Regions from separate parts of the Ferdinandcohnia sp. QZ13 genome, predicted to be linked through region 3. Evidence: riboswitches for the same ligand, from Rfam matches in the RefSeq annotation. Region 3 holds a riboswitch; each other region holds the start of a gene.
What was found. A riboswitch is a leader RNA that binds a small molecule or an ion and turns the genes downstream of it on or off. The one in region 3 is predicted to bind lysine.
Positions count from the first base shown of each region.

Region 1: it holds a riboswitch for lysine, as region 3 does, so the genes downstream of both, RGU12_RS09750 (transporter substrate-binding domain-containing protein) here and RGU12_RS16755 (aspartate kinase) in region 3, are expected to answer to the same signal.
Region 2: it holds a riboswitch for lysine, as region 3 does, so the genes downstream of both, RGU12_RS18225 (Na+/H+ antiporter NhaC family protein) here and RGU12_RS16755 (aspartate kinase) in region 3, are expected to answer to the same signal.

Region 1 is NZ_JAVIVW010000001.1:1,996,901-2,003,732, forward strand. Features, by position in the region: gene RGU12_RS09730 (urea transporter) at 1-386, shown strand, start outside; gene RGU12_RS09735 (hypothetical protein) at 514-741, shown strand; gene RGU12_RS09740 (amino acid ABC transporter ATP-binding protein) at 1,015-1,755, opposite strand; gene RGU12_RS09745 (amino acid ABC transporter permease) at 1,774-2,520, opposite strand; gene RGU12_RS09750 (transporter substrate-binding domain-containing protein) at 2,585-3,424, opposite strand; lysine riboswitch at 3,526-3,707, opposite strand; gene RGU12_RS09755 (MFS transporter) at 3,829-5,028, opposite strand; gene RGU12_RS09760 (DUF421 domain-containing protein) at 5,331-5,924, shown strand; gene RGU12_RS09765 (hypothetical protein) at 6,098-6,394, shown strand; gene yidC (membrane protein insertase YidC) at 6,417-6,832, shown strand, end outside.
Region 2 is NZ_JAVIVW010000015.1:896,186-903,017, reverse strand. Features, by position in the region: gene RGU12_RS18245 (DUF72 domain-containing protein) at 31-879, shown strand; gene RGU12_RS18240 (bifunctional metallophosphatase/5'-nucleotidase) at 919-2,322, shown strand; gene RGU12_RS18235 (YunC family protein) at 2,433-2,735, shown strand; gene yunB (sporulation protein YunB) at 2,907-3,620, shown strand; lysine riboswitch at 3,713-3,896, shown strand; gene RGU12_RS18225 (Na+/H+ antiporter NhaC family protein) at 4,036-5,619, shown strand; gene RGU12_RS18220 (sodium-dependent transporter) at 5,869-6,832, shown strand, end outside.
Region 3 is NZ_JAVIVW010000015.1:614,075-620,906, reverse strand. Features, by position in the region: gene uvrC (excinuclease ABC subunit UvrC) at 1-1,757, shown strand, start outside; lysine riboswitch at 1,825-2,003, shown strand; gene RGU12_RS16755 (aspartate kinase) at 2,277-3,521, shown strand; gene RGU12_RS16750 (YslB family protein) at 3,611-4,066, opposite strand; gene RGU12_RS16745 (succinate dehydrogenase cytochrome b558 subunit) at 4,452-5,060, shown strand; gene sdhA (succinate dehydrogenase flavoprotein subunit) at 5,133-6,832, shown strand, end outside.

The DNA.
Region 1 (6,832 bases), on a different contig from region 3:
TCTTCTTCATTCATAGCACTCTATCAGGTATTCTGCTTATTGTTGCGGTGTTTTTGGCTGGATGGAAGCTTGGTCTTTATGCTGTTTTAGGAAACGTGCTAGCTTTGTTGACATCGTTTTTACTTGGAGGAGAAGACAATCCGATTTATATGGGGCTTTATGGATACAATGCTATATTAACTATTTTAGCTGTATCTGTCGTATTTAAGACGAATCAAAACCGTTTAGCGTTATTCTCCGGCATAGTTGCTACTTGTGTAACTGTCCCGTTAATGGCAAGTATAACGACTTGGCTTCAGCCTTTTGGACTTCCAGCTTTAACCATGCCTTTCGTTCTTAGTACATGGCTTTTCTTGGGTGCAAGAAAGGTCATGCCGAACCTTTAAATCAAATAACCCCATACCCTTTAGATATAGCTTATTCCAACTTTCACTGCTGTATTGTAAATAGAAGGCATACACCATTCTGTTTGGGGAAAACTTGAAAGAAATTACTATCAAGGAGGAATTCATTATGTTTAAAGATCTAGAAGTACGACCAATGTTTGATGATCAGGTGCATGAGCGTCATCAATTCACTATCACTGTTGATGGATCAGATTATCAAGGACTTTTACACGAAGGAGAGATTCATTGGTTTCATCCACATCCTAAAAACACCTTCGAGGAAAGTCATGTAGAAGCGATAGAAGCCCAAGTCCACGAGAAGATTTCGCAACACTTGGAGCAACAACAACAATGAAAAAGTAGCTGATTTAATTTATAAAATCTGTTGGTTTTTTGTTGGAATATTCTTCCTCGGTGAAGTACTTTTAAGCGTGGGTTCTTCGTCGGAATGTCCTTCATAACCTCGATGAAGGACTTTTTTGAACGGTTTCTTCGCCGAAATGTTCTTCATAACCTCGATGAACGAATTTTAAGCGTGGGTTCTTGTCGGAATGTCCTTCATCCAAATTTGGTCATATAAAAAAACCGTGCAAACGCCCGGTCCTTCAGTAAACAAATACATTTTTTATTATGCATGAACTAAAGTGCGTTTTAGGAATTCCCTCGTACGCTCTTGTGTTGGGTTATTGAAGATGTGATCTGGTCTTCCTTCTTCTGCAATAACTCCCTTGTCCATAAATACGACTCGATCCGATACTTCTTTTGCAAATTCCATTTCGTGCGTTACGATTAACATCGTTAGACCAGATTCAGCGAGTTCCTTCATGACTTTAAGAACCTCTCCTACCATTTCAGGATCAAGAGCTGATGTTGGTTCATCAAACAACATGACATCTGGTTCCATCGAAAGTGCCCTTGCAATCGCCACGCGTTGCTTTTGTCCACCTGATAATTGCTTTGGCTTGGCGTTAATATATTGATCCATGCCCACAACTTTCAAGTATTTCATTGCTACTCTCTCGGCTTCTTCCTTGGAGCGTTTCAATACTTTCACTTGTCCTACTAGACAGTTACTAAGGACATTATGATTATTAAATAAGTTGAATTGTTGGAAAACCATCCCTAAATGTCTCCGATAGGTAGCCACATCATGATTGTTATCCAATATATTTTTACCATGGTAGATAATTTGCCCACCACTTGGTCTTTCTAATAGATTAATACAACGAAGAAGAGTTGATTTACCAGATCCAGAGGAACCGATGATGGAGACAACTTCTCCTTTATTCACCGAGAAATCAATATCTTTCAATACTTCATGAGTGCCAAAGGATTTGCTTAAATGTTGAATATCAATAATCTTTTCCATATTCTCTCCTCCTTCTTCCTAATGTTGTTGATTGACTTGTACTGGTCGATCGTTCCCAATCATGGTATAGGTATCAGAGCCATCTAATTTTTTTTCAAAGTATAGTAGTATTCTAGTGACAATAAACGTCATCACAAAATAAATCATACATGCTACGAAAAATGATTCAAAATATCTAAAATTATTCCCCGAAATCGACTTTGTAACGAAATATAATTCTGTAACTGAAATCACATTTAAAACAGATGTATCTTTAATATTAATCACAAATTGATTGCCTGTTGCAGGTAAAATATTACGTATAACCTGTGGTAATACAACGTTCCACATCGTTTGGAAATGATTCATTCCGATTGCATGTGCTGCTTCAAACTGTCCCTTATCGATCGATACAATCCCACCACGAACATACTCAGCCATATAAGCGCCTGTATTGATCGATACAACAATAATCGCTGCTACAAAAACATTCATATCTATACCAAATGCTAACGCAGAACCATAATAAATAACCATCGCTTGAACAATCATCGGTGTTCCACGGAAGAATTCAATATAGATGGAGAGGATGGCATTAATGACTTTTAAAAATAGCTTGTTCACTCTACGTTCAGGCATCGGAATGGTACGAATCACCCCTGCGAATAATCCAATCACTGCCCCAAAGATTGTTCCAATAAGAGCAATTAATAGTGTTACACCCGCACCACGAAGGAACATTGGCCAGTTTTCTGTGATAATTCGTATGACCCACTCAAAACTCATCTTTCTTCCTCCTTTACTTTTTAAAACCGACTGTAATTGAGGTACAGCCGGTTTCTAGCATTTTTTATTGTGCTGCTGGTTGATTTTTAATTGCTGAATCCATAATGCTTGTACGTTCTTCTTCAGAGATACCTGCTAAAATTTCATTGATTTTATCTGTTAAGTCACTGCCCTTTTGAAGTCCAACAGCGATTGCCGTATCATCTGGTGATGTTTTAAATCCATCTTCAAACTCTACCATCACAAAGTTCTCATTTGCAGATGAAGCACTAACACCTTCTGGACGCTCTGAAACGTATCCATCAATCATTCCTGATTCAAGAGCTACTCTCATTGCTGGGAAGTTGTCCATCGCTGTTTTCTTCTCAACGCCTTCAATTTGATCGATCACTGAATAATGGAACGTATTTAATTGAGCTGTAATTTTTGCTCCCGTGAAATCTTGGATTGAAGTAGCATTTTCATACTTGCCGCCTTTCTTCACAACCATTACTAGATTTGAAGTATAGTAATTATCCGAAAAGTCGATTGCTTCTTTACGTTCTGCTGTGGGTGACATACCTGCAATAATCGCATCAATTTTCCCTGATGTTAGAGCCGGTACAAGTCCATCCCACTCTGTTTTGACAATCACTAATTCTTTTCCTAATCCTTCAGCCACTTTTTTCGCGATTTCTACATCATATCCGCCTGCATATTCTTGAGACCCTTTAATTTTAACTGCACCGTTAGAATCATCGTTTTGAGTCCAGTTAAATGGCGCATATCCAGCTTCAAGACCAACCCTAAATGTATTCTCCTCTGAAGTTGATCCAGAATCAGAACTACTGCTTGTCCCACACCCTGCTAATAAAAGAATAGTAGAAGCCAATAAAACTGCGAATAATAATAGTTTGTTTCTCATGATGTATTTCCTCCTTTATTGTGAAAAATTTCGACAAAAAAAACGACCTGAGATATACCCAGGTCGCTGTATCGTTTCCCTAAAGTCCTCTCTTTTATCCCAAATGAGATAGCACAACTCAATAAACGGAGGGTTTATTGAGACAGTCCTGCAGCTCTTAACTGCAGACCCAGCATGTAATGACTGAGAATATTACACACTTCGGCGACATTTCCTTCTCCTTAGTATCACTGCTTCTCAAACTCCACTAAAGACTGTTAAATATCGCGCCTCTACCTCACTATGAAAAAGTGAGGCCTTATTCGATTGTTTTTTTATACTACAATAATATCTGTAAATCCGTCAACCCTTAATTACTAGAAATATCTTGCAAACTATGTCGATTGTCTTTTAATAACTCTTTTTTAGGTTAATTCAATCTGCTTTGTTTCTTTCCCAAAAAAGGCAAGTGTAATGACACCAATCACAATACTTATGCAAAACAGTGTAAAAATGAAACTAATGGATTGACCTGAAGAAACAAGTGAGCCTACGAGGAGTGGTCCAAGAATTCCACCGACTCGCCCAATTGCTGCGGCCATACCAGCACCTGTCCCACGAATAACGGCCGGGTATTGTTCTGGCGTGTACGCATATAAAGCCCCCCATGCACCGAGGTTGAAAAATGATAAAAAGATACCTGAAACAATGAGAACTGCAGTCGTTTCTGCCTGCCCGAAAACAAGGGCAGACCCTGCTGTTCCTAGCAAATAAGTAACAAGCACAAACTTTCTCCCCACCCTTTCAATCAGCCAGGCAGCTGTAAAATAACCCGGTAGCTGAGCGAGGGTCATGATTAATACATATTCGAAACTTTGAATCATACTAAATCCTTTCATTACCATAACACTTGGTAACCAAAGGAACATTCCATAGTAAGAAAAAACAACTGTAAACCAGACCATCCAAAGGACGAATGTGGAGCGTGCATATTTCTTCGACCACACATCTTGGACGTTTTGGAAAACCGTACGTTTCTCCACTTTCTTTGGTGAAAACGCTGGAGAGTCTGGAAGATTAAGTCGTAAATAAATCGCATAAAGAGCAGGTACCGCACTAATAATAAGGGCAAGTCGCCAGCCGTATGACGGAATAACAAAATATGAAATAAGTGCTGCAAGGAGCCAACCAAATGCCCAAAAGCTTTCTAGTAGAACAACTACTCTTCCACGCTCTTTCGCCTCCACACTCTCTGATACAAGTGTTGAAGCAACAGGTAATTCTCCACCAAGCCCCATCCCAACAAAAAAGCGAAGTACTAAAAATAAAAAGAGGGAAGTTGTTAATGCGGAAAATCCACTCGCAAGTGAAAACAATAATAAAGTGATAATAAATATATTCTTCCTACCAATCTTATCCGCCCAAAGGCCGAATAGAAGAGCGCCGACAGCCATCCCGATTGAATTTACACTTCCGATCCATCCCATCTGTTCCGGTGTCAAACCCCAATCTGTGTGCAGTGCTGCAATAATAAAAGAAAGCATCCCGACATCCATGGCATCAAACATCCAGCCGAGCCCTGCAATACCAAGGAGCCTCCTCTTTGAAATTGTTTTTTCTGTCATGATTTTTCCTCCTAGTGTCTTGACAGTTGTCATTACCACTTTACTATAATCCGCTTGAATCAAATTGACAAGGGATTTTTTTCTCTCTAGATTTAGTATGAACTTTTTAATTCAAATATATTTTTCACAATAAAATTGATCGTTCGACAAAAATGGTTGACCTATTTTCAAATAGTCATGTTCCTCAACATTTGAATAAATCTAATACATATCCGAGAATTTTCAAGAGATACTAAGGTTAACTATCTATTACATAACTTGAAAGCAGTTATTAAGATTATACATAGGAAAGGAGAATGGACTTGGATATAAGTTTAATTTGGCAGACAATTCTTATTTTTGCTGTGGCAACTATTATTTTAAGAATTGGTGGTAGAAAGTCGATTTCACAGATGACTATTCCCCAAACCGTTATTATGATTGCAATCGGTACACTTCTTATTCAGCCTGTCACCGGAAAAGGACTTTGGACAACGTTTGGTGTAGCAATAATCCTAGTACTAAGTCTAATCATTACTGAATACATTCAATTAAAATTTGATGGTGCCGAAACCGCCATTTCTGGAAAGGCAATCCCTGTAATCGAGAATGGTACCTTACAAGAAAAGAATCTAAGAAAACTCCGACTAACCGTAGATAAGTTAGAAGAACGGCTCAGACAATTAGGAATAAAAGCAATTAATGATGTTGAATTTGCTACACTTGAAACAAGTGGACAATTGGGATATACATTAAAAAAGGAAAAACAACCTGCGACAAAAGAAGATATTCAAAACCTTATTCAATTGATTGAAAAAGGCCATCTAATGGTCGCAAACACCCAAACATCTCAAGACAATATCTTCACTGAAACCATTAATAAAAACCCTTCTAATATACCAAAACAATTACAATAATCAATTGATAATATATGAAAAAAGTCATGAATCTCCATATCATGACTTTTCTTATTTTTATTTTTCCTCCGAAGGAATTTCCTTTTCTTTACTTCCATATTTTTATTTTGTGGGATGATTAGAATTCATGTATAGTAAAAGTATTCGTAAATGAAATTGGAGGTGAAAATCCTTTGTTGATAGATTTTCTTTTATTAGATCCGGAAGTTTATACTCAAATGGCACTTAACGTTAGTGTCTGTATTGGATTAATGTTACTGTTGTTTTCTACACAAAGGGTTCAGTTTGGTTTTAATTCACCTTTATCCAATTTTACAGACACGAAAATAAGTGAATGTAAGAAGTTTGATGGTAATCGAAGTCTTTTAATTCAATACTTTATCACAAGAAGAATTACCAAATCGATTCGAAATAAACGATATACAAGTGATGATTCTGAGAGTTTTGTTTCCTTTTATCTTAACAGTTAAATCTAACTTTTAAGGAGGAAACATGAAAAAGTCTCGTTTTTATACTAAACTAATCATTCTTTTATCCGTACTCACAGCACTTCTTTCTGGATGCGGAATAAATTCAAGTGACAATAATGAAGGTTTTTTTAACAGTGTCTTAGTAAACCCTATCACACAGTTCATAAATTTTATCGCAAATACATTCGATGGTAGTTACGGAGTTGCTATTATTGTTGTAACCATATGCATACGTTTGGTTATGATGCCATCCATGTTAAAACAGTATAAAAATCAATCCGTAATGAAAGAAAAGATGGATATCGTAAAGCCTGAAATGGAAAAAATTCAGAAGAAAATTTCAGCTGAAACTGATCCGAAAAAGAAACAAGAACTTCAACGGGAAATGATGGGCCTTTATCGACAACATGGAATTAACCCACTTAATATGGGGTGTTT
Region 2 (6,832 bases), 280 kb from region 3:
TGATTATATAAGAATAATGGAGGTGAACCCATGATCTACATTGGTGTAACTGGATGGGGAGATCATGATAGCCTATATGCTGCAGGGACCTCGCCAAGGGATAAACTTAAGGAATATGCTGGTCATTTTCCAATCGTCGAGGTGGATGCGTCCTTCTACGCGATACAGCCTAAACGGAACGTAGAAAGGTGGGTAAAAGAGACACCAGATTCCTTTCAATTTATTGTAAAGGCCTATCAGGGGATGACAGGCCATCAGCGTGGCGAAATTCCATTTGAATCAAGAAATGACATGTTTGATGCCTTTCATTTGTCACTTGAACCGTATCAGCAAGCGGACAAGCTCGCTATGGTTTTATTTCAATTTCCACCATGGTATGATTGTAAACGTGAAAATGTGGACTATCTGCGGTGGTGTAAGCAACAAATGGGAGATATCCCAGTTGCTCTTGAATTTCGCCATCAATCTTGGTTCTCACCACAGCTACATGATCAAACCTTATCGTTTATGAAACAAGAAGGGTGGATCCATAGTATATGTGATGAACCACAGGCTGGCTCTGGTTCGATTCCACTGGTCCTTCACCCAACAAATCAACAGAAAACACTTGTGCGTTTCCATGGTCGTAATGTTCACGGATGGACTAAGCCGAACGAAGGCAATTGGCGTGATGTCAGGTACTTATACAAGTATAATAAGAAAGAGCTAGAAGAATGGGTTGATCACATACAACAACTTAACAAAGAAAGTGAAACCATTTATGTGTTATTTAATAATAACTCAGGTGGAGATGCAGCTGACAATGCCAAACAGTTTATTGATATGCTCGGAATCGAATACCTAGGTCTTGCCCCACGGCAATTAGACTTTTTTAGTTAATACGAATATTTAACCAGGTTTTTAAAGGAGGTGAGAGGATTGATTGAAACAGTACATATTTATCATACAAACGATCTCCATAGCCATTTTGATCGATGGCCGAAAATCACAAAATATATAACAGAAATGAGACAGCTTCACCAACAAAACAATGAAGAAATGTTATTAATGGATATCGGAGACCATATCGATCGCTTTCACCCGATTTCAGAGGCTTCCTATGGAAAAACGAATGTTAAGCTTTTAAACCAGCTACAATACGATTATGCAACCATCGGCAACAATGAGGGAATTACAATGTCCTATGAACATCTTGATTCTTTATATGAAGAAGCTGAATTTAAGGTATTGCTTGCAAATCTTTTTGACCAAAACGGAAGGCTTCCAAATTGGGCTCGTCCCTATGATATCTACGTCTTACCAAGCGGTTTTAAAATTGGAATGATTGGTTTAACGGTTCATTATATTGGTTTATATAAGCTGCTTGGCTGGAATATAAAAGACGCACTTGTAGTTTTAAGGGAAACACTTGATGAACTAAAAGATCAGACAGATATGATTCTGTTATTGTCTCATTTAGGGATTAATGAAGATGAACAAATTGCAAGCCGCTTCCCAGAAGTTGACGTTCTACTTGGTGGGCATACCCATCACCTTTTAGAAAACGGAAAACGAATTAACAATACATTGCTATGCTGTGCACAAAAATATGGGAATTACATCGGTCATGTCACACTTAAAATTGATACAGAACAAAAAAAGCTTATTGAAAGTACAGCAAATGTAATCCCAACAAAATCGCTTCCAGACAGCAAAAAAACGAATGAAATCCTTTCACACTATTTATTGGAAAGTACTCAACTTTTAAAAGATGATGTTATCGCGGTAATTGACGAACCATTACTAAGCAATTGGTTTGCTGAAACGTCATTTTCTAAACTTTTAGCCGAAGTGCTCCGTGAATGGTGTGATGGAGATTTATCAATGGTTAATGCTGGCCTATTGCTTGATTCGCTTCCAGTCGGAAAAGTAACAAGAGAAGACCTACATCGAATCTGCCCACATCCAATCAATCCTTGTAAGGTATGGGTAAAAGGTGATGAACTGAAGGAAATCATTTTGCAGGCCAATACAGATGAAATGGAAAACCTTAGAATTAAAGGTCTAGGCTTTCGTGGAAAGGTAATGGGCAAAATGGTGTATGACGGGGTTCAACTCGAAACTAAAAAGCTCTCAGATGGAGTAGACCATATCACGAATATAAAAATTAATGGTGAAGAGATAGATCCTGAAAAAACATATTCCATCGCAACAATTGATATGTTTACATTCGGATTGCTTTTTCCAGTCATCAGGGATGCAAAGGAGAAAAAATATTATATGCCAGAATTTTTGAGGGATCTTTTAGCAGAAAAAATAAAATCAATTGGTAAAAAGGTCTAAAGAATCCTAGCCAAAAGAAGTACGTTAAAGATAGGTCTATGACAAGTACCTATTTCTAACACAATTCCTTTCTCTATACATAAATTAGTAAGGAAAGGAGTGTGCTAGGAATGGTCTCAATGACACCAATCATAATTGATAATCATCAATTTACAGCCATTACCGTTAAACTACCTAAGACAAACTTTATGGCAGTCACAAATGAAAATGGCTACATTATGTGTGGTGCTCTCGACGTTGCACTATTAAATGAAAAACTTAAAGATCGAGGCATTATTGCTGGTAGGGCAGTTGGTGTTCGTTCAATCGAGCAATTACTGGATGCCCCCCTTGAATCAATCACATACGAAGCAGAGAAAAGAGGCATTTCAATAGGAATGAAAGGCAAAGACGCCTTATTAAAAATGATCTAAACCAAACACCTGAGAAGGTATTCAATATAAATAAGAAGCAATTACAAACAGAATATTGTTAAAAAAATAATTATCGTACATCCTCCCTTACTTGCATACATATAGCATGTAAGGGGGGATTTTCTTTTGGCAAAATACAGACGTCGCCTACAACCAAGAAGGAAAGGGCCCTTGCCTTTTCGTTACGTCATTTTAATAACCATTGTCTTTTTTATCTTCTCGACGTTACTCGGATTATTTATTATTAATAAAGCAATTGAACCTGCGCTCATGGCATATGCTGAAAATGAAACAAAAAAGGTTGCTGCTACTGTTATCAAAAATGCGATAAACCAACAAATAAATGAGGAAGCATTAGTTCAAGAGGAATTAAGTATTGTCCAAACAGATGAAACGGGAAAAGTCATTAGTTACAACACACAGATCGTTAATAAAATGGCGACAGAGACCCTAGGAAACATTGAAAAATACTTAAAGTATGTAAATGAGGGTGACATTCAAAAACTTGAATACCCAAATTTAGAACTTGAAAAAGATGATGCAACAGGGCAAACAGGATTTGTTTTTAAAGTACCGCTAGGTGAAGCATCAAACAATGCTATCTTAGGTAATTTAGGTCCGGAAATTCCAATTCGATTTCATATGGTCGGTTTTGGAGAAACAACGCCACAAGGAAGAATTGATGAGTGGGGAATTAATAATGGATGGTTTCAATACAATGTATTAGCCACTGTGACCATGCAGGTTATTTTACCATTTTCAACAGGCGAGGTTGAAATCGAAACCATTATTCCTGTGATCAATCAAAATATATTGCACGATGTTCCTGAATTCTATAACAATGGTAGTGATTCTTCACCTTCTATTGAAATTCCAACAGATTAACAAAAAATGCTATATTAGAATAATTGATTTATAGAGTGTAATGAATTATACTACAAAAGGAAATCAAAAATGAATAAACCACCTTATCGGATCGATGAGGTAGAGGTGCGGAATATATGAGTATACTATGTGAGGATGACAACGAGGATCATAGTTGAAAGGATTTTTCGCCGAAGCAAAAATAAACTTGTCAATGTTATTTTTGTTGGGGTTGCCTTGAAAAAGGGTAACACTGTCATTATAGAGTCGAATCTATAATGGAGGGCTACTGATCGTGATGGAGGATAACATAACATTACTGGGAGTAATGATAGTTATTTTCTATCATTACTCTCTTTTTATTTGTATAAAATATCTCTATCACCACGTACAAAGAGCCCTCTGTGAATTATCAAGTTTTTTGGAGGATCATATTATGTCAGGAACTATTTATTCAATTATCCCACCAATCATTGCTCTTCTTATGGTTGTCTTAACTCGGAAAGTACTACTTTCACTTGGAGTCGGAATTGTGTCGGCTGCCGTCGTTCTACACGGAAAAATTTTACTAAATGATGGAATCGGTGCGTGGCTGCAAAACATTATTCTCACCATTTGGAATAGCTTTAAAGCGGTCTTTGTTTCAGAAGGTGCACTAAATACATGGAATGTATATATTATCTTATTTTTATTCCTACTAGGTATTATCACGGCCTTCATTTCAATCTCAGGAGGAAGCCGCGCCTTTGGTGAATGGGCTCAAACAAAGGTTAAAACAAGAACAGGTGCACAGCTGTTAGCTGCAGTTTTAGGTATTATTATTTTTATTGATGATTACTTTAATGCGTTGGCTGTTGGACAAGTGAGCAGACCTATTACAGATCGGAACAAGGTTTCACGTGCAAAACTAGCCTATATTATTGATTCAACATCTGCACCAATATGTGTGGTCTCACCGATTTCAAGCTGGGGTGCTTATATTATTGCAATCATTGCACCAATTCTAGTAACACATGGGATATCTGAAGTTTCACCATTATCAGCTTTTATACAAATCATCCCCATGAATTTATATGTAGTATCAGCGATGTTAATGGTCATTGCGGTTGCAGTATTTAATATTAATATCGGAAGTATGAGGGTTCATGAAAATCGAGCAATGACTACTGGAGAGGTTATGGATCCCCAAAAGCCAGTACTTGGAGAATTAAAACAAGAATTGCCTCAAAGTGAAAAAGGCTCTGTAGGAGATTTAGTTTGGCCAATCATGGCATTAGTTATTGGTACTGTCGGTTCCTTATTTTGGACAGGCTATAAAGCTTCAGAAGGTAATGTAACGATTTTTTCAATTTTGGAAAACACAGATGTAACTGGATCTCTATTATACGGTGGCTTATTTGGAATTATGATCACCGTACTATTATTCCTTGTCCAAGTCTATGCAAAAAATGCAGTTAGTATAAGTCTTCTCCCTAAGGGGATCATTGAGGGAATTAAATCAATGCTTCCTGCTGTCTATATTTTATTATTTGCATGGGTGATTGTTGATTTAATTGGGCAGATTGAAACGGGAAAATATTTGGCTGGTCTTGTTGAAAAATCTAATATAAATATTGCCTTTTTACCTGTTATCCTATTTGTTGTAGCAGGTATCATGGCATTTGCTACAGGAACATCTTGGGGAACTTTCGGAATGATGCTCCCAATCGCTGGGGATATCGTAGCCGCGTCAGACCTCAATTTAATGCTTCCTGCTCTTGCTGCTGTATTAGCTGGTTCTGTATTTGGTGATCACTGTTCACCAATTTCGGATACAACCATTCTTTCATCAACAGGTGCAGGCAGTCATCTTATTGATCATGTGATAACCCAACTTCCATACGCCATCATTTCTGCTGTTTTCGCAGCAATTGGTTATGTCGTATTAGGTCTAACTGGCAATACCATGTTAGGATTGCTTACGACTGTCGTATTATTTGTTCTCTTTGTAATTACAATAATAAACATGAAAAAGGCATAAAAATACTATTCGATTTTTGCTTAGTGAATGTAAATAATATGTATGAGACAAGGGAAATAGAACCTTTGTCTCTTTTTTATAAAAAATAAATCGAATCTTAAAATAACTTTTGACACGGGAATAAAGACTGGCTATACTAATAGATAGATTATAGACAATAATCTGAATATATTAAAATTTCCAACTTCAGTCTAGTGCTAAAGGGCTACCACGGTAATGGACTAAAGTGGAAAAGGGGAGGTTTGTTTTATGGATAATCGTCCACAATGGGGGACGCGGGCAGGCTTCGTATTAGCCGCTATCGGTTCTGCGATTGGCCTGGGTAATATATGGAGATTTCCATATGTTGCTTATGAAAATGGAGGAGGTGCTTTCTTTCTACCATACTTATTTGCCATTTTAACAGCAGGAATACCGATCCTAATTCTCGAATTTACAATTGGACAAAAATTTAGAGGATCAGCCCCTTTGTCATTTTTCCGTTTAAATAAGAAGATGGAATGGCTCGGTTGGTGGCAAGTATTCATATCCTTTGTCATTGCAACCTATTATGCAGTCATTATCGCATGGGCAATATCCTATACATTCTTCTCGTTTAATAAAGCATGGGGTGAGGATACAGGAGGCTTCCTATTCTCTAAATACTTGCATTTAGCGGAAACACCTGGAGATGTCGGTGCACCAGTTCTTGGAGTTTTTGGACCATTGGTTGTTGTTTGGGCAATTACTCTATTTATTCTATTTAAAGGTGTTAAAAAAGGAATTGAAAAGGCGAATAAAATCTTTATTCCAACATTATTGGTGATCTTTACAATCATCGTAATTCGTGCTGTAACACTCGAAGGAGCAAGTGCAGGTTTAAATGCATTCTTCCAACCTAACTGGGATGCCATCATGGATGGGAAAGTTTGGGTTGCCGCATACGGGCATATTTTCTTTAGTTTATCAATTGGTTTTGCAATTATGATTACTTATGCAAGTTATTTACCTAAGAAGTCCGATGTAGTGAACAACGCATTTATTACTGGTTTTGCAAACTCAGGATTTGAATTATTAGCGGGTATTGGTGTATTTGCAGCTCTAGGTTTCATGGCAGCACAGTCAGGGGTACCTGTAGATAAAGTGGCAACCGCAGGTGTTGGTTTAGCATTTGCAGTTTTCCCACAAATTATTAACCAAATGCCTTTTGGCGAGTTTTTCGGAGCTTTATTCT
Region 3 (6,832 bases):
AAGAGAAATTAGCAATATTACCGGACCAGCCTGGTTGTTATTTAATGAAAGACAGGCAAGGGACTATTATTTATGTAGGAAAAGCCAAAGTGTTAAAGAACCGAGTTCGGTCTTATTTTACAGGATCGCATGATGGTAAGACATTGAGACTTGTTAATGAGATTGAGGACTTTGAATATATTGTAACATCTTCAAATATTGAAGCTCTCCTATTAGAAATAAACTTAATTAAAAAACATGATCCAAAGTATAATATCATGCTAAAGGATGACAAAACATATCCTTTTATTAAAATTACTGCTGAAAAACATCCTCGTTTGTTGATAACACGAAAGGTGAAGAAGGATAAAGGTAAATATTTTGGTCCGTATCCGAATGTACAAGCAGCAAATGAAACAAAAAAACTATTAGACCGAATTTATCCTTTACGAAAATGTTCAACTCTACCAGATAAAGTTTGCTTGTATTATCATATCGGTCAATGTCTTGCTCCTTGTGTGAACGAAGTTTCTGATGAAACGAATAAAAAAATGGTTGATGACATCATTCGCTTTCTTAATGGTGGGTATAAAGAGATTAAAACGGAATTAACAGAAAAAATGATAAAGGCTTCAGAAGAACTAGATTTTGAGAGAGCGAAAGAATACCGTGATCAAATCGCAAATATTGAAACAACGATGGAAAAACAAAAGATGACCATGACCGATTTTATCGACCGAGATGTATTCGGTTATTCTTATGATAAAGGCTGGATGTGTGTTCAGGTCTTCTTCATTCGACAAGGTAAATTAATAGAGCGGGATGTTTCTTTATTCCCCTTTTATAATGAGCCAGAACAAGATTTCTTAACCTTCCTTGGTCAATTCTATTTGAAAGAAAATCATTTTAAACCAAAAGAAGTGTTACTTCCTAGTTCTATTGACCGTGAGATTGCAGAGCAATTACTAGAGGTAAACGTTCAACAGCCTAGTCGAGGGAAGAAGAAACAACTAGTAGACTTAGCAACGAAAAACGCCAAAATCGCGTTAAAGGAAAAGTTTGCACTTATTGAACGTGATGAAGAAAGGACAATCAAGGCAGTTGAAAACTTAGGGCAACGATTGGGAATATACACACCACATCGAATTGAGGCATTTGATAACTCGAATATCCAAGGAACAGACCCTGTTTCAGCAATGATTGTGTTTACTGATGGAAAACCAGATAAAAAGGAATATAGAAAATATAAAATTAAAACCGTTCAAGGTCCTGATGATTATGAATCAATGCGGGAAGTAGTGCGAAGAAGATATAGTCGCGCACTAAAAGAAAACCTTCCATTGCCTGACTTAATCCTCATTGATGGAGGAAAAGGTCATCTCGCTGCAGTAAGGGACATTTTAGAAAATGAGTTAGGTTTAGAAATCCCGTTAGCAGGACTTGCGAAGGATGATAAGCATAGGACCTCAGAGCTATTGATTGGGGAGCCGCCAGAAATTGTGGAATTACCAAGAAATAGTCAAGAGTTTTATCTTCTCCAACGGATTCAAGATGAAGTTCACCGTTTTGCGATAACATTCCATCGTCAAGTTCGTGGAAAAAGTGCTTTTCAATCAGTGCTCGATGATATTCCTGGTGTCGGTGAAAAACGGAAGAAAGCAATACTAAAGCATTTTGGCTCAATCAAGAGGTTAAAAGAAGCAAGTATTGAGGAAATTCAACAAGCTAATATTCCTCGTCCTACAGCTGAAGCTATCTATGAAAAATTAAAAGAATAGTCGTTGCTATTTTAAAAATACTCTGATATAATCCTAACTAATATAATATTACACTTCATTACGTTGAAGTGATGATAGAGGTGCAAGCTTTATCAGTATGCAATAGGAGGGGGATGAGCCCCTTTGATGATTGCTGAAAGGAAAGTTTGCCGAAGTGAAAAAGGACTCATACCCTTTTTTGCTGGTCTTATGTTTAAGAGACGTAAGATTGTCAAGATGAATTCATCTTGGAGAGCTATCTCACGGTGTGACACGTTGTTTTTACGTATATCACAGCAATGAGATAATCTCATTGCTGTTTTTTTATTTTATTCAACTGAGGTTAAACCTCAGTTGAATAAAATAAGTGCCTCCGGCGGATGCCTCAGATTTTTTAGAGGTAGTTATCGAGCATAAGATCAAAGACTAGGAACGCCACATCCTGTGGCAACGTCTTTGTGACCCACCTCGTGTGGGCCTAAAAATCTGGGCGCAAATACGCCAAGGCGCATTTGATTATTCGAAGGAGAGGGTATAAGCATGGGGATCATCGTTCAAAAGTTTGGAGGCACCTCAGTAGGGTCACCGGATAGAATTAAAAATGTTGCAAATCGCGTTATTCAAGAAGTGCAATCTGGAAACAAAGTTGTAGTAGTAGTTTCAGCAATGGGCAAAACAACGGACCGGCTTGTGCGCTTAGCAAATGAAATTACAAGCTCGCCAAGTAAGCGCGAGATGGATATGTTGTTAAGTACAGGTGAACAAGTAACAATTGCCCTTTTATCAATGGCATTACAGGAGAAGGGGTATGAATCTGTATCCTATACAGGCTGGCAGGCTGGTATTGAAACGGAGGCTATACATAGCAATGCCCGTATTGAAAATATAGAAGTCTCAAGAGTTAACGATAGCTTAAAAGAAGGTAAAATTGTTGTCGTTGCAGGATTCCAGGGAATCAGCAGTTCTGGAGATATCACAACTCTTGGACGGGGTGGGTCTGATACAACAGCAGTTGCACTTGCAGCAGCATTGAGTGCAGACAAATGTGATATCTACACGGATGTAACAGGTGTTTATACGACAGATCCTCGTGTAGTCCCATCTGCACGTAAACTTCATTCAATTTCCTATGATGAAATGCTGGAGCTTGCAAACCTAGGTGCTGGTGTACTTCATCCACGTGCAGTAGAATTTGCAAAAAACTTTGAAATGCCGCTTGAAGTTCGTTCAAGCATAGAGCTAGAAAATGGAACCGTTATTGAGGAGGAAGTTTCAATGGAAAAAAATCTTGTTGTTAGGGGAATTGCTTTTGAAGACCAAATTACAAGGGTAACAGTTTCTGGATTACCAAATGAATTACACACACTTTCAACCATCTTTGGTACACTCGCAAAGAATGGTCTAAACGTAGATATCATCATTCAAAACCAGACAGATGAAAATCATACAAATATTTCATTTTCAGTAAAAACTCAAGATTTACGCGATACACTAGCTGTTTTGGAAAATAATAAGGATTTATTAAAATATGAAAGCATTCAACATGAAGATGGATTAGCGAAGGTATCTATTGTAGGCTCTGGAATGGTTTCAAATCCAGGGGTTGCGGCTGATATGTTCCAGGTGCTTGCACAAGAAAACATTGAAGTGAAAATGGTAAGCACATCTGAAATCAAAGTTTCAACTGTTGTTGATCAAGCAAGTATGGTTCGTGCTGTTGAAGCTCTACATGATTCATTTAATTTAGCTGCTGTTGAAGAAGAAAAAGCAAAAGTAAAACTTTAATTTTTATTTACATAGGGTCGTTCAGAGGAGATTATTAGCCTTTGGGCGCCCTTTTGTATATAAAAAAACTGCACGAATTGTGCAGGATTTTATTCTTCGGTCATATCTTTGTGATCCCATTTCACCGTAAAAATGATACTTTGAGCTCGTCTTTTTTGTTGTTCAAAGCTTTCGGTGATTCGATTTTTCTGTTGTTGAATTTGTTGAGCAAGAAAACCAGATTCAAGTTGAAATGTACAAATATCCTTTCGTTTAAAACGAGAAGACACGATTGCACCATCCAAATGAAATTCTATTGAGTTCTTATCCGAACGCTCTACCTTAAGGTCTCCCCATCCAGCATCATGAAAAAACGAAATAATTTCTTCAATCGTTGGTAAGGGGAATTTACGGGCAAGATTTTTTCCGGCCCAGTATAAAATCTGTGGAGTTTCTTTTCCAAGTAAATCAGGAATTAAAATTTCACGTATGAGTTCATATCCAAAAACAGAAACGGTCTGTTCACTTACACTTACATTTTGTTCATTGATGTTTATGTTCTTCACTGCATTCCCCTCTTTCTCCATTCATTATTATATAACATGAGGGGATAAGAAACACATGAATTTTTTTGTTTCTTTTTGTCATTTGGATTACAAGTCTAGCCTAACAAAAGTGTCTAATTATTATCAGATTCATGAATAAATTGTGGACGTGTTTCCTTGACGCTCTTGCTTTATGGGAGTAAAATGAATTTGTTACATTATACTGATAAAAGAAAATTGTGGCTACATTTGTCTTTTTATCTATGAAAAAAGCATTTTGTAGTTTCCTGCAAGGGTTTTCAATTGTCAGTTTTATTTCGTCCTATTATATAATTTCTGCAGGATGAGGAATGAAAATGAGTGCCGAGAAGGTACGGTTTATTATTAAGGGGGGGTAAATTAAAGTATGGCAGGTAATCGTGAATTTTTTAATCGCAGGCTTCATTCGTTATTAGGTGTAATTCCTGTAGGGGTATTCTTATTGGTACACTTAACAGCGAATAACTTTGCGACAAGAGGAGAAGAAGCATTTAACAGTGCTGCTGGTTTTATGGGAAGTCTTCCGTTTAGAATTTTTCTAGAGGTAGTTATTATTTATCTACCATTAATATTCCATGCGATTTACGGTCTCTATATTGCCTTTACTGCAAAGAACAATGTGAGTAGATACGGTTTCTTCCGTAACTGGATGTTCTTCCTGCAACGCATAACCGGAATCATTACTCTAATTTTTGTAGCATGGCATGTATGGGAAACTCGTATTCAAGCAGCTTTTGGAGCGGAAGTTAACTTTCAAATGATGGAAGATATCTTAAATTCACCAGCGATGCTTATTTTCTATCTTGTTGGTGTAATCTCAACAATTTTCCATTTCTCAAATGGCTTATGGTCATTTGCTGTAAGTTGGGGGCTTACAATAACTCCTCGCTCTCAGCAAATTGCAACATATGTTACAATCATTATTTTTATTGCATTAACTTACGTAGGTGTATCTACAATCTTTGCTTTCGTATAAGAATTAAAATATTAGAACGTTCACGGTTACATTTTACAAGTTGAACGATCTCTTTATTGGGAGTGAGTTACTTTGAGTCAAGGAAAGATTATCGTAGTTGGTGGTGGATTAGCTGGTTTAATGGCTACCATCAAGGCTGCTGAAGAGGGAACACAAGTTGATTTATTTTCACTCGTACCTGTAAAACGTTCTCACTCTGTTTGTGCACAAGGTGGGATTAATGGTGCGGTTAATACAAAAGGTGAAGGGGATTCTCCTTGGATTCACTTCGATGATACAGTATATGGTGGAGACTTCTTAGCTAACCAAAAGCCAGTTAAGGCGATGTGTGAGGCAGCACCAGGAATCATTCACTTAATGGACCGTATGGGAGTTATGTTTAACCGTACACCAGAAGGTTTACTTGATTTCCGTCGATTTGGTGGAACTCAACACCACCGTACTGCATTCGCTGGCGCAACTACTGGTCAACAATTGCTTTATGCATTAGATGAGCAAGTTCGCCGTCATGAAGTAGCAGGGCTTGTAACGAAGTACGAAGGTTGGGAATTCTTGGGAATCGTACAAGATGATGAAGGAATTTGTCGTGGTATTGTCGCACAGAACCTTCAATCTATGGAAATTAAATCATTCCCTGCTGACGCTGTTATCATGGCTTCCGGTGGACCTGGGATCATCTTTGGAAAAACAACGAACTCAGTTATTAACACTGGTTCTGCTGCATCTATTGTGTACCAACAAGGTGCCTATTATGCAAATGGTGAGTTCATTCAAATTCACCCAACTGCAATCCCAGGAGATGACAAACTTCGTCTAATGAGTGAATCTGCTCGTGGTGAAGGTGGTCGCGTATGGACTTACAAAGATGGTAAACCTTGGTATTTCTTAGAGGAAAAATATCCTGCATACGGTAACTTAGTTCCACGTGATATTGCAACACGTGAAATCTTCCATGTATGTGTAGATATGAAGCTAGGTATCAATGGTGAAAACATGGTTTATCTGGATCTATCGCATAAAGATCCAAAGGAACTTGATATTAAATTAGGTGGAATTATTGAAATCTATGAAAAATTCATGGGTGACGATCCACGTAAAGTTCCAATGAAAATCTTCCCAGCTGTTCACTATTCAATGGGTGGATTATGGGTTGATGATCACCAACAAACAAACATCCCTGGATTATTTGCAGCAGGTGAGTGTGATTTTTCACAGCACGGTGCAAACCGCTTAGGTGCAAACTCACTATTATCAGCTATCTATGGTGGTATGGTTGCAGGTCCTAATGCAGTTCATTACATTAATGGACTTAAAAAAGGTACCGATTCTATATCTTCATCTGTATTCGAAAGCCACGAAAAACAAGAGCAAGAAAAATGGGATGACATTATGTCAATGGATGGTACTGAAAATGCATACCTCCTTCACAAAGAGCTCGGTGAATGGATGACAGACAACGTAACAGTTGTTCGATACAATGACAAGCTCTTAAAGACAGACGAGAAAATTCAAGAGCTTATGGAACGTTACAAGAACATTAATATCAATGACACGTCTAAATGGAGTAACCAAGGTGCTACATTTACTCGTCAATTACAAAATATGCTTCAGCTAGCACGTGTAATTACAATTGGTGCATATAACCGTAATGAAAGCCGTGGAGCACACTATAAACCTGAATTCCCTGATCGTAATGACGAGGATTTCTTAAAAACAACGATGGCTAAATTTACTGGGAAGGAATCTGCGCCTGCATTCCATTATGAAGAAGT